DNA from 3 places in the Pseudonocardia sediminis genome. Region 2 is predicted to be linked to each of the others. Evidence: riboswitches for the same ligand, from Rfam matches in the RefSeq annotation. Region 2 holds a riboswitch; each other region holds the start of a gene.
The links. Region 2 has a riboswitch for S-adenosylmethionine ahead of thrC (threonine synthase). Riboswitches for the same ligand answer to the same signal wherever they lie in the genome.

Region 1 (4,124 bases), 2.9 Mb from region 2:
CAGGGTGGTGTCGTCGTAGGCGGTGCGGAACGCGCCGCGGCGCTGCAGCTCGGGGACGAGCGCGTCGGCGATTGCGTTCAGGTCGTCGGGGAGGACGCCCGGGCGCAGGCGGAAGCCGTCGAGGCCGGCCTCGTGCCAGGCGACCAGCAGGTCGGCCAGGTCGGACGGGGTGGTGGCGAGGATCGCGGCGTCGGAGCGCAGCGGGTCGCGGGCGTCGAGGCGGGCCAGGCGCTCCTGCGCCGCGGCCTGCGTGTGGTCGAGCAGGACCACCAGGTCGCCGAGGATCCGCAGCGGCTCCCCCTCTCGTCCGACCGCCGCTTCCGCGGCGCGCACGTCACCGATCACCGACGCGACGTCGTCCACGTCCTGCGGGGTCACGAACACGACGTCGGCGGAGCGGGCGGCGAGGCGGTAGGGCACCTCGCGGTGCGCGAGCACGGTGACCAGCGGATGCCCCTGCGGCGGGCGCGGGGTGATCGCGGGCCCGCGGACGTCGAAGTGGTCCCCGGAGAAGTCGATGTAGTGCAGCTTGTCCCGGTCGACGAAGCGGTTGGTGGCGTCGTCGCGGATCTCCGCGTCGTCCTCCCAGCTGTCCCAGAGCCGGCGCGCGACCTCGACGGCGTCCGCGGCCTCGTCGAAGAGCTCCTGCACGACCCGGGCGGTCTCCGGGGTGTCCAGGTGCTCGCGGCGGACGCCGGGCAGGGCGCGACGCCCGAGGTGGCGCGCCTCGTCGGCGCGGGCCGAGACCTGCACCCGCCACCCGGCGCGGCCGAGGCTGTCGTGGTCGAGCGTGGCGAGCGCGTTCGCGACGTGGAACGGCTCGGTGTGCGTCGTGGTGACGGTGGGGACGAGTCCGATCCTGCTGGTCAGGGGCGCGAGCAGGGCCGCGACGAGATGCGCGTCGAGCCGCCCGCGCACCTGGTCGGTGCGCCGGTCGGACTCCGCGAGGTGATCGGTCGACTGCAGTCCGAACCCGTCCTCGATCGTGATCAGGTCGAGCAGGCCGCGCTCGGCGATCGCCGCGAGGTCGGCCCAGTAACGGGCGGTGAACAGCTCACCGGGGCGGGCGTCGGCCTCGCGCCAGGCGGCGGGGTGCCATCCGGCGTCGCTCAGCGCGACGGCGAGACGAAGGTGGTCCGAAGTGGACATGGGTGGTGACCGCTTCCTGCGGCGCGCGGGGCGCCGCCTACTGCGGGTGGTGGGGCCGGTCCGGGGCGGTCAGGCCGGACAGGCCGCGCTGGTGACGCGCAGGAGATCCACGTGACGACGGCAGCGCCCGTGGAAGGAGGCGCGGTCGACGGACGGCACGCGCACCGCGTTTCCGTTCATCGATCCCCCCATCGGTCCCGGCGTGAGCACCCGCACCCGCGGGATGCGGGGGGTTGCTGCGGCGTCGACGAGCCAGGTCTCTCGGCCGCTCTGGATGGTGCGCACCCGTGATCGGGTACTGACACGACTCTAGGTAGCCACTCCCGTCGCCTGTCAACACTTCCGATGAAGAACGTGATGCGCGACGCCCCGGCCCCACGCACTTGACATCGGCGATCACGCGCTCGTAACTTCACCGCCAGGTCATGAGCGCCAGCGTCAAGCCCCGGCTCGCTGGCCGGCAACCCTCCTCCGCGGTGGGGTGCTCCGGGTGAGGACCGGGCCGGCGCGACACCCGCGTGCGGCAAGCGCGGACCCGTCGGCACGTCTGAGGGTCCTGATCGACCCGAGGAACCGCCATGTCCCACGCCCTTGCCACCGCCCCCGCCGCGACCGCCGTGGACCTTCCCTCCGTCGTCGGAGCCGACCTGCAGGTCCCGCTCGTCGACGGCCGCTGCGTGCGCTACGCCAACCTCGACGTCGCCGCGAGCGCGCCCGCCCTGCAGGCCGTCGCCGACGAGGTGAACGCCCTGCTTCCCTGGTACGCGAGCGTCCACCGCGGCGCCGGCTACGCCTCCCAGGTGTGCACCCGCGTGCTGGAGGCGGCCCGGACGACCGTCGCGGAGTTCGTCGGCGCCCGCCCGGGCGACGTCACGGTGTTCACCCGCCACACCACGGACTCGTTGAACCTGCTCGCCTCCTGCGTCCCCGGCCCGGTGCTGACCCTCGACGTGGAGCACCACGCGAACCTGCTGCCCTGGCAGTCCCGGCCCGGTTCGCGGGTGATCGCGGCCCGCGCCGGCGTCGACGCGACGCTCGCCGCCGTCGACGACGCGCTGGCCCGCGGCTCCTTCGCGCTGCTCGCCGTCACCGGTGCCTCCAACGTCACCGGCGAGACGCTCCCGATCGCGCAGGTCGTCGACATCGCCCACGCCTACGGCACCCGCGTCGTCGTCGACGCCGCGCAGACCGCACCGCACCGCCGCATCGACCTCGCCGCCTGGGGCGCGGACTACGTGGCCCTGTCCGGGCACAAGCTCTACGCGCCCTACGGCACGGGCGCCCTCGTCGGGCGCCGGGACTGGCTCGACGAGGCCGCGCCGCACCTGGCCGGCGGCGGTGCCGTCGCCCACGTCGGCATCCACGGGACGACCGCCGAGGCCGCGTGGGCGCCCGCTCCGCACCGGCACGAGGCCGGCACCCCGAACGTCCTCGGCGCCGCCGCGCTCGCGGCGGCCTGCCGGACCCTCGCACCCCTGCTGGACGAGGTCGCCCCCGCCCACGAACGCGCCCTGCTCACCCGCCTCACCGACGGGCTCGACGCGATCGACGGCGTCACGTCGCTGCGCATCTGGAACGACTCCCCGGACCGGGTGGCGGTCGCGAGCTTCGTCGTCGACGGCGTCCCGGCCGGGCTGGTCGCGGCGTACCTGTCGGCCGAGCACGGGATCGGGGTCCGGGACGGCCGCTTCTGCGCGCACCCGCTGCTGGCCCGGCTCGCCGACGGCGGGGACGGGGCCGGCGACGGGAACGCCGTGCGCGCCAGCCTCGGCCTGGGCAGCACCGCCGAGGACGTCGACCGTCTCCTCTCCGCCCTGACCGCGCTCGTCGCCGAGGGGCCCCGCTGGGACTACGCCGTCGTCGACGGCCGGTGGGCGCCGACCCCGGACCCGCGCGACGCCGACCCGCTCGGCCTGGCCGGTCCGGTGGGTACGCAACGCTGCGGCGCAGCGTGATCGACCCCACGAGGGTTGACTCACAGCGCTCGCCTGCACAGGATCAACGGATGCCCGGCGCCCGGAACCTGACGTGCCGTCGTCACGTCGACCTCATGAGGACCGCGGGCTACACCTGTCGTTGACGCCCGCCGTCCGGATCCTGCCGACGGCGACCCCTCCCCCGTCCGATCCCGCGGGAGTCGTGTGTCCGACCCGGGTCACGTCTGCCCGCACGTCCGAGGAGCCTCCATGTCCAGCGCCACCCTGTCCGCTTCCGGTCCGCGAACCGGCTCGCTCGACCTGGAGCCGCTCGGCCCCGGCTTCGGCGCGCTCGTGCACGGCCTCGACCTGGCCACCGCCGACGACACGGTCGTCGCCGACGTGCGTGCCGCGCTCACGGCGCACAAGGTGCTGTTCTTCCGCGGCCAGACCCTCGACCCGGACGCGCAGGTGCGCCTGGGCAACCGGCTCGGGGAGCTGACGGCGTCGCATCCGGTCGTCCCCGGCATCGACGACGCGCACACCGAGATCTACGCCCTCGACAGCGCCGACGACGGCTTCTCCGACGTCTGGCACACCGACGTCACGTTCATGAAGCGCCCGCCGCTGGGCTCGATCCTGCGCGCGGTCACGTTGCCGCCCTCGGGGGGCGACACGAACTGGGCCGACCTGGAGCTCGCCTACGCCTCGCTCTCCCCCGCCGTGCAACGCCTGGCCGACGAGCTCTCCGCCGAGCACGACGGCTTCCGCGACTTCGGCGAGCGCCTCCTGCAGCGCCAGCAGGGCCAGGGCAGCGAGTGGGAGGGCGAGACGGTCACCATGCTGGAGCCGGTCGTGCACCCCGTGGTCCGGGTGCACCCGGAGACCGGCCGCAAGTCGCTGTTCGTGAACCCGGGCTTCACCACCCGCATCGTCGGGGTGTCGGACGCGGAGAGCCGGTACCTGCTGGACCTGTTCTACGCCCACCTCACCAAGCCCGAACACATCGTCCGGCACCGGTGGGCCGAGGGCGACGTCGCGATGTGGGACAACCGCTCG
Region 2 (4,124 bases):
CGACCGCGGATCCGCGCGTTGCTGCTGGCGGTCCTGCTCGGCCTGCTGCTGGTGCTGGTCCCGACCCGGGTGGTCCCACCGGGGTGGCCACCGGCCGGGTGGAGCGCGGTCGCGTGCGACGTCGGTCAGGGCGACGCGCTGGTGCTCGCCACCGGGACGCCGGGCTGGGTCGTGATGGTCGACACCGGGCCGCAGGACGGTGCCACCGACGCTTGCCTGGACCGCCTCGGCGTGCAGGGGATCGCGCTGCTCGTGCTCAGCCACCTGCACGCCGACCACATCGGCGGCATCAACGGCGCCCTGCGCGACCGTCCGACCTCCGCCGTCGCCGTCGGGCCGGTCCGCGAGCCCCGCTGGGGCCTGCAGAAGGTGGCTGCAGCGGCGGCCACCGCCGGTGCGCCGCTGGTCGGGCTCGCGGCCGGGCGGTCACTGACCTGGCCGGCGCTGCGGATCGACGTACTCGGCCCGCTGCACCCCTCGGAGTACGTCGACCCCGACGACGGCACCGCGGTCAACGACGGCTCGCTGGTGCTGCGCGCGCAGACCCCGGCCGGGAGCGTGCTGCTCACCGGCGACGTGGAGCTGGAGTCGCAGGGCGACCTGCTGAACGCCGGCGTCCCGCTGCAGGCCGACGTTCTCAAGATGCCGCACCACGGCAGCCGCTACAGCTCCGTGCCGTTCCTCAACGCCGTGCGCCCGCGCGCTGCGCTGGTCAGCGTCGGTGCCGGCAACACCTACCGGCATCCGAACCCCGGGATGATGGACGCCCTGACCGGCGCCGGGGTCGTCGTCGCCCGCACCGACCAGTCCGGCGACGTCGCCGTCACCGCCGCGGAGGACTCCGACGGCGACGGCCGCCCGGAGATGGCCCTCGTCGCCCGCGGCGACCCGCAGCCCGCTCCCCGCCGGTCCGGTGGCAGATGACCGCCACCGGACGCGGGAGCGCCCGGCCGGAACGGGTCCGGCCGGGCGCTCCCGTGAGTCGTGCTCGGCGTGGCTCAGGCCAGGTGGGCCAGGGCCTCGCGGACGGCCTTGCTGGTCGACGGCACGGTCGCGGTCGGGCCGACCTCGCCGGACACGGCGTCGAGCGTCTTGAGTCCGTCACCGGTGATCAGCAGGACGGTCTCGGCGTCGGGGTCGATCTTCCCGGCCTCGATCAGCTTCTTCGCGGTCGCGACGGTGACCCCGCCCGCGGTCTCGGCGAACACGCCCTCGGTCTGCGCGAGCAGGCGGATGCCCTCGACCACCTCGGCGTCGGTCACGTGCCCGACCGAACCCCCGGTGCGGCGCACCGAGTCCAGCACGTACGGGCCGTCGGCCGGGTTGCCGATGGCCAGCGAGCGGGCGATCGTGTCCGGCTTGACCGGCTGGATCACGTCGTGACCGGCCTCGAACGCGGTCGCGACCGGCGAGCAGCCCGTGGCCTGTGCACCGAACACGGTGTAGGGGGTCGGCTCGACGAGCCCGAGCTTGCCGAACTCCTGGAAGCCCTTGTCGACCTTGGTCAGCTGCGACCCGGACGCCACCGGCACCACGATCTGCTGCGGCAGGCGCCAGCCGAGCTGCTCGGCGACCTCGTAGCCCAGCGTCTTGGAGCCCTCGGCGTAGTAGGGGCGGACGTTGACGTTGACGAACGCCCACTCCTCGTGCTCGGCCGCGAGCTCGGTGGCGAGGCGGTTGACGTCGTCGTAGTTGCCGTCGACGGCGAGCAGCGTGCCGCCGTACACGGCGGTCGTCGTGATCTTGGCCTGCTCCAGCGAGGACGGGATCAGCACGACCGAATCCCACCCGGCGCGGGCCGCGGCGGCGGCGACGGCGTTGGCCAGGTTCCCGGTCGAGGGGCAGCACAGGACCGTGAAGCCCAGCTCACGGGCAGCGGCCAGGGCGACGGCGACGACGCGGTCCTTGAACGAGTGCGTCGGGTTGCCGGTGTCGTCCTTGACCCAGAGCTTGCGCACGCCCAGCGCGGCGGCGAGCCGGTCGGCCTGGATCAGTCGGGTCAGGCCGGGCTCGGTGTTCGGGTGCTCGGCGACCGTGGTGGGCACCGGCAGCAGGTCCTTGTAGCGCCAGATCGACTTCGGGCCGGCCTCGATGGAGGCGCGGGTGACGTTCGGGAAGTCGTAGGCCACCTCGAGCGGGCCGAAACATCGCGGGCACGCGAACTCGGCGGCGAGGGGGACTTCGTGGCCGCATTCGCGGCAGCTGAGAGCACGAGCGGGGCCCAGGTCGTAGCTGGTGGCCGTCTCGTGGGCAGCAGTGAGTGTCACGTGATCTCCTCATCTGTCCCGCACTGTGCGGGCCGGAGTTGGCACCGTGTTCGTCGACGTCCGGTCACGTGGAGACGTGATCGGGCGGATCGTCGTGCGACGTCGGTTGCCGGGGCTTCAACGGGCCGTTCCCTCTGCCCCTCTGGATGAGCCATATGCAGTTGTGACCACCCGTGATCACACGGAGGCAGCTTGACACTACGACACCGCCGACGACGTTTTCCAGTCGAGAACACCGAACGGGATCCGGGTCACCCGATGTCGGTGTGGTGGGCCACCATGGTCACGTGAGCCCCGCGGCACGTGACGACGGCCCTCCCGCGCAGCTCCAGCTCGTCGTCGGCGAGGAGGAGCTGCTGGCCGAACGCGCCGTCGAGGACATCGTGCGGCGGTGCCGGACGCAGGACCCGGACGTCGAGCTGCGGCGGATCCGCACCTCCGACATCGCCCCGGGCGAGCTGGCCGGCCTGCTCAGCCCGTCGCTGTTCGCCGAGGCGCGGGTGATCGTGCTGATGGCCGCGCACGAGGCGAACAAGGACCTCACCGCGGCCATCGCCGCCTATGCGAAGGACCCCGCGCCGGGGATCGTGCTGGTCGCCCAGCACGCGGGCGGTGCGCGTGGCAAGGCCGTGGTCGACCTGATGCGCAAGGCCGGGGCGGAGACGACCGACTGCGCCCGGATCACCCGCCCCGAGCAGCGGGCGGACTTCGTGCGCGCGGAGGTGCGGAGGCACGGCGGCAGCATCACCCCGGACGCGGTCCCGGTGCTGGTCGAGGCCGTGGGGTCGGACCTGCGCGAGCTCGCCGCCGCGGCCGGTCAGCTGGTGGCCGACACCGGCGGACGGGTCGACGAGCACGGCGTGCGGCAGTACTACCGCGGGCGCGCCGAGTCGACCGGCTTCGCCGTCGCCGACGCCACGATCGCGGGGGACCGCCCGGGCGCGCTGGAGGCCCTGCGCTGGGCACTCGTGATCGGCACCCCGCACGTGCTGATCGCCGACGCCCTGGCCGACGCGGTCCGCACGCTGGCCAAGGTCGGCTCGGCCGGTCGCGGGGACCCGAACCGCCTCGCCGGGGAGCTGGGCATGCCGCCCTGGAAGATCCGCAAGGCCCAGGGCCAGGTCCGCGCCTGGCGTCCGGAGACCCTCGCGGTCGCCGTCGCCGCCACCGCGAGGGTCAACGCCGACGTGAAGGGCGCCTCCCCGGACCCCGCCTACGCCCTGGAACGCGCCGTCCTCGCCGTCCTGGACGCCCGCGCCACCCGCTGATCCGGGAGCTCGGCCCTCGCCTCCGGCGGACCGCCGGGTGCGCCTCGGTCGCGCATCCAGGATCGGCACCACGCCGTTCGCGCTCGGGCACCACGCCGCGCGCGCCCGTCATGCAGACGCGCGCCCGGCGTCGTCGAGCGATCGCGGCCGCGCCCGCGGAACGACGCGGAACGCGCAGTGGAAGACCCGGCGCGCGGCTGGGCAGGGGAACCGGCCGCATGTGCTGGGCAGGGGACCGTCCGCAGGTGGCGGCCCCGGAAACACGACGACGGCGCTGCCCCACGGGAGTGGGCAGCGCCGTCGTCGGGACGTGCGTGAGGGGTTACCTCAGGCGTCGACCTTGTTCAGCCGCTGGGCCATGGCCGACTTGCGGTTGGCGGCCTGGTTGCGGTGGATGACGCCCTTGCCGGCCGCCTTGTCCAGGGCCTTCGCGGCCTTGCGCTGCAGCTCCGGGGCGTTCTCGTCGCCCGAGGCGGCGGCCTCGCGGAAGCGGCGGATCGCGGTCTTGACCGACGACTTGACCGCCTTGTTGCGCTCGCGGCGCTTCTCGTTGGTCTTGACCCGCTTGATCTGGGACTTGATGTTGGCC
Region 3 (4,124 bases), 1.4 Mb from region 2:
CGCCCGCGGTGATCGGGCGGGCGTGCGCGACGACCTGGTGGTGCGGCTCGCCCGGCGGCTCGATCCGCAGCTGCAGTCCGGTCAGGACCTCCCCGGCCAGGGCGCGACGCAACGGCGTCCGCGACGGCGGGACGGGACCGTCCGGTTCGGACACCGACAGGCGCTGCGCCAGGACGTCCGGGTCGACCGGCTCGTCGTCGGCGACGCCGGTGATCCTGCGGTGCGCCGGGTTGCGCAGCACGATCCGGCCGTCGGCGTCGCAGGCCAGGACCCCGGCGTCGACGGTCTCCAGGACGGCCCGGTCGAACTCCAGCCGGTCGGCGAGTGCGCGCAGGGCGGCGTCGCGCTGGGCCACCGTCAGCGTCACCACGAGCACGGCGAACACGCACACCACGAGGAACGTCTGGACCAGGGCGAGCGGTGCGTACGGGGACGAGACGGCCGCGGCCGCGAACGGGCCGCCGCCGTGCACCGTCAGTAGCGCCACCAGCAGCCCGACCACCAGCACCTGCCAGCCGACGGTCCGGGGGCCGAGCCGCAGCCCGGTCCCGACCAGGACGGCCAGCGGCAGGAACGCCAGCGGCCAGGTCTGGCCCGGGGCGAACGCCGCGACGGTCGTCCCGACCGCGAGCACCCACAGGCCGGCGGCCTCGGCCGGGTGGCGCCGCCGGCGGCGCGGCGGAAACGCCATCACCAGCGGCACCAGCAGCAGGACCGCCGCCGACCGCGACGCGACGAGCGACCAGAACAGCTGCACGGGCTCGTCGGACAGCGGCGGCGGCGCGGTCGGGGTCATGACGGCCGCCGCGACGAGCGCGCCGGCCGCCGCCGCGAGCAGCAGCCGCCCCAGGTCGGGGAGCGAGCGCAGACGCAACCGTCCCGCGAGCAGGAGCCCGGCGGTGGCCGCCTGCACGACGTCCCCGAGCGCCCACCCGACGACCACCTCCGGCGGGCGACCGACCAGCAGCCGCAGCACCGCCCCGGCGACCCCCACCGTGAGCAGGACCGCCGCCATCAGGGCGGCCCGGCGGGCACCGGACGGCGCGCGCCACCGCCCGCACCCGCCCGCGGCCACCGCGACCGCCACCGTCGCCGGGGCGACCCCCGGCCACCAGGCCCGCAGCCCCGTCCGCGACTCGGCGACCTGGATCGAGAGCAGACCGAGCCCGACCACCGCGACCGCGGTCCCGGCCAGCAGCCCCGCCACGACGGGCGGCCCGGGCGGTCGCCGACCGGGCCGGGTGCCCTGCGGCAGGGTCATGGGACTCCCGGGGTGGGGGCCGGCCGCTCGGTGCGGGGGACACCGGGCCGGGACGTCGCGGGCCGTGGGGAAGATCGGTTCGGCCGGAACGGCAGCAGACTATCCCGGCGGTGGTCATGATCACCACGATCGGAGGAGTACGACCTCGGCTCTTCATCGCCCACCGTCACCAACTCGGCAGACGAGTGATGCGCCAGGCCCCTGGCGGTCCGTTCGTCGTCAGGGGAGTGACGTGGCCCGGCCACCGTCTCCTTGACACTCCGCCTCCGCACCGGGTTTGCTGGGGACTTGCCATCCTGAGCGGCCGAGAGACCCGGATCGACGACGCCGCAGCAACCCGCACACGTGGGTGCTACCGCCGGGACCGATGGGAGACCGACGTGAAGACCCCGGCGAACGACGCCCTCGCGGTGTCGGTGTGGTCGAAGTCGATCTGGTGCAGGCGTCGCCACGTCGACCTCTGCCGGACCGGAGCGGCGCTCTGTCGGTGATGCCTCGCGGCCCCGTGGCCGCCGACGCGTCCCGATCCCTCGCACCTTCCGGAGCATCCGCATGTCCACACCTGCCACCGCCCCACTCCGCACGCCCGCACCGTCCCGGTCCCAGCGCCGCTCGGCCGTCGGCGACCGCCTGCTCGACAGCCTCGAGGCGCTCGTCGCCCGTCACCGTGCGCTCGCCCCGCACTCCCCGGAGGATCGGGGCCTGCACGCCGAGCTGATCACCGCCGAGGTCGCGCAGGAGCTCGCGATGGCCCGCCGGGCGCTCGCCCGCACCCCGCACCTGACCGTGGTCGAGCAGCCGGAGGACGATCGATGAGCGCCCCCGTCGTCGACCCGGCGACCCTGCTCGACGCCGCCGTCGCCGAGATCGACCAGGACGCGGCCAACGCCCGGATCTCGTTCCTCGCCACCGGCTCCGGTGCCGACGGCGTCCGGATCCGGCGCGAGTCCGGCGCGCCCGACGAGCCCGTCGACCTGGGCGGATCGCTGAACCCGGTCGAGCTGGCGCTGGCCGCGCTGGTCTCGTCGCAGATCGCGACGTACCGGTACCAGGCCTCGGCTCTCGGGATCCCGCTCGACGACGTCCGCGTGGACGTCGAGGGCGAGCTCGACGTCCGTGGGTTCTTCGGACTGGAGGGCACCGTCCGGCCCGGCCTCGACGACGTCCGGATCGCGGTCCACCCGCAGGGACCGGCGCCGGCGGAGGACTACGTCCGGCTCCTCGCCGAGGTCGACGCGCGATGCCCGGTGCTGGACCTGTTCCGGGCGCCGCCCACGGTGAGCACGAGACTCGTCACGTCCTGAAATCGAACCGGGCGGTAACCGCACCGCGAACTACAGTGGGTTCACACCTACGACAGGACGCGGGTCCCGTACATGCCATCTCGCGCGGCCGTACTGACCGGCATCGGTCACAGCCTGCCACCGGACGTCGTGACGAACCACGACCTCGCTGCACGTCTGGACACCACCGACGAGTGGATCCGGACACGCAGCGGTATCGGGTCACGTCACATCGTCCGGGGCGGGACGAGCACCTCCGACCTGGCCGTCGAGGCCGGGACGCTCGCCCTGAAGTCGGCCGGGGTCTCGGCGGTGGACATGGTCGTCGTGGCCACGAGCACCCCGGACCACCCGGTCCCGGCCACGGCACCGGCGGTGGCGACCCGGATCGGGCTCGGCACCGTGCCCGCCTTCGACCTCAACGCCGTGTGCTCCGGCTTCCTCTACGGCCTGGCCACCGCGAGCGCGATGATCACCGCCGGGCAGGCCGGCTCGGTGCTGCTGATCGCGGCGGACACGTTCTCCACGCTCGTCGACCCCGAGGACCGGGCCACGGCGTTCCTGTTCGGCGACGGAGCCGGGGCGGTCGTCCTCCGCGCCGGGACCCCGGGCGAGGCGGGCGAGGTGCTGGCCCTGGAGATGGGCAGCGACGGTGACGGCGAAGACCTGATCATCGTCCCGGACGCGGCGACCCCGTTCGCGATGCAGGGCCAGGCTGTCTACCGGCAGGCGGTGGCGCGGATGACCGAGTCCGCGCGGACCGTCATGGACCGGGTGGGCTGGGGCGTCGGCGACGTCGACCGGTTCGTCGGGCACCAGGCCAACCAGCGGATCCTGGACGCCGTCTGCGACCGGCTCGGGCTGCCGCGCGAGCGGGCGGTGAGCAACCTCGAACACGTCGGCAACACCGCCGCCGCGTCGATCCCGCTGGCGTTGTCGCAGGCCGCGGCCACGCTCCGTGGGGGCGACAGGGTCGTGCTCTCCGCGTTCGGCGGGGGCGCGACCTGGGGCGGGGCGGCGCTCACCTGGCCGTCCCTGCTCTGATCGATTCTCGTCGCACCGACAGGTGGCGGTATCTCCCGGCGCAACGGCTGCCTACCGTGAGTGCATGACGGTGAATGCGGACAGCCCGGCAGGAATGACCGACGCCCAACGCGTCGTCACGATCCCGGAGCTGAGCGCACCGAGCTACCTCCAGTCGGTGCTCTCCATCGCCTACCGCGACGAGGGCAACAGCGTCCCGCTGACGGTGGCCACATCGGCCGGGCTCGTGTTCGGCAACGCCGTGCACCCGACGGCCTGGCTTCACCGTCTCGGCGAGCAGCTGCGCGACCTGACCCGGGACGACCCGCACAACGAGTCCGCCCAGGCGATGGCCTCGATGTTCGACCAGATGGCCGAGGAGCGCAACGACGACACCCCCGGCCGGGACATCCCGATGAAGGACATCCACTGGATCTACTTCACCGACGCCCTGATCGCGCCCGTGCACAACGCGGTGCCCGCCTACCAGGAACCCGCCTGCTGGCAGATCGCCCTGCGTGACGTCACCGGCTGGACGATCGGGCTCCCGCCGGCCT

Region 1: another riboswitch for S-adenosylmethionine. It lies ahead of EV383_RS09030 (aminotransferase class V-fold PLP-dependent enzyme); the one in region 2 lies ahead of thrC (threonine synthase).
Region 3: another riboswitch for S-adenosylmethionine. It lies ahead of EV383_RS29285 (hypothetical protein); the one in region 2 lies ahead of thrC (threonine synthase).

Annotation. Positions count from the first base shown of each region.
Region 1 is NZ_SHKL01000001.1:1,908,468-1,912,591, reverse strand. Features, by position in the region: gene EV383_RS09040 (LLM class flavin-dependent oxidoreductase) at 1-1,149, opposite strand, end outside; SAM riboswitch class I at 1,335-1,430, opposite strand; SAM riboswitch class IV at 1,571-1,685, shown strand; gene EV383_RS09030 (aminotransferase class V-fold PLP-dependent enzyme) at 1,728-3,104, shown strand; gene EV383_RS09025 (TauD/TfdA dioxygenase family protein) at 3,336-4,124, shown strand, end outside.
Region 2 is NZ_SHKL01000001.1:4,809,428-4,813,551, reverse strand. Features, by position in the region: gene EV383_RS22525 (DNA internalization-related competence protein ComEC/Rec2) at 1-924, shown strand, start outside; gene thrC (threonine synthase) at 999-2,267, opposite strand; SAM riboswitch class I at 2,274-2,420, opposite strand; gene holA (DNA polymerase III subunit delta) at 2,555-3,535, shown strand; gene rpsT (30S ribosomal protein S20) at 3,863-4,124, opposite strand, start outside.
Region 3 is NZ_SHKL01000001.1:6,250,897-6,255,020, forward strand. Features, by position in the region: gene EV383_RS29280 (diguanylate cyclase domain-containing protein) at 1-1,261, opposite strand, end outside; SAM riboswitch class I at 1,550-1,635, shown strand; gene EV383_RS29285 (hypothetical protein) at 1,814-2,077, shown strand; gene EV383_RS29290 (OsmC family protein) at 2,074-2,565, shown strand; gene EV383_RS29295 (beta-ketoacyl-ACP synthase III) at 2,638-3,588, shown strand; gene EV383_RS29300 (hypothetical protein) at 3,653-4,124, shown strand, end outside.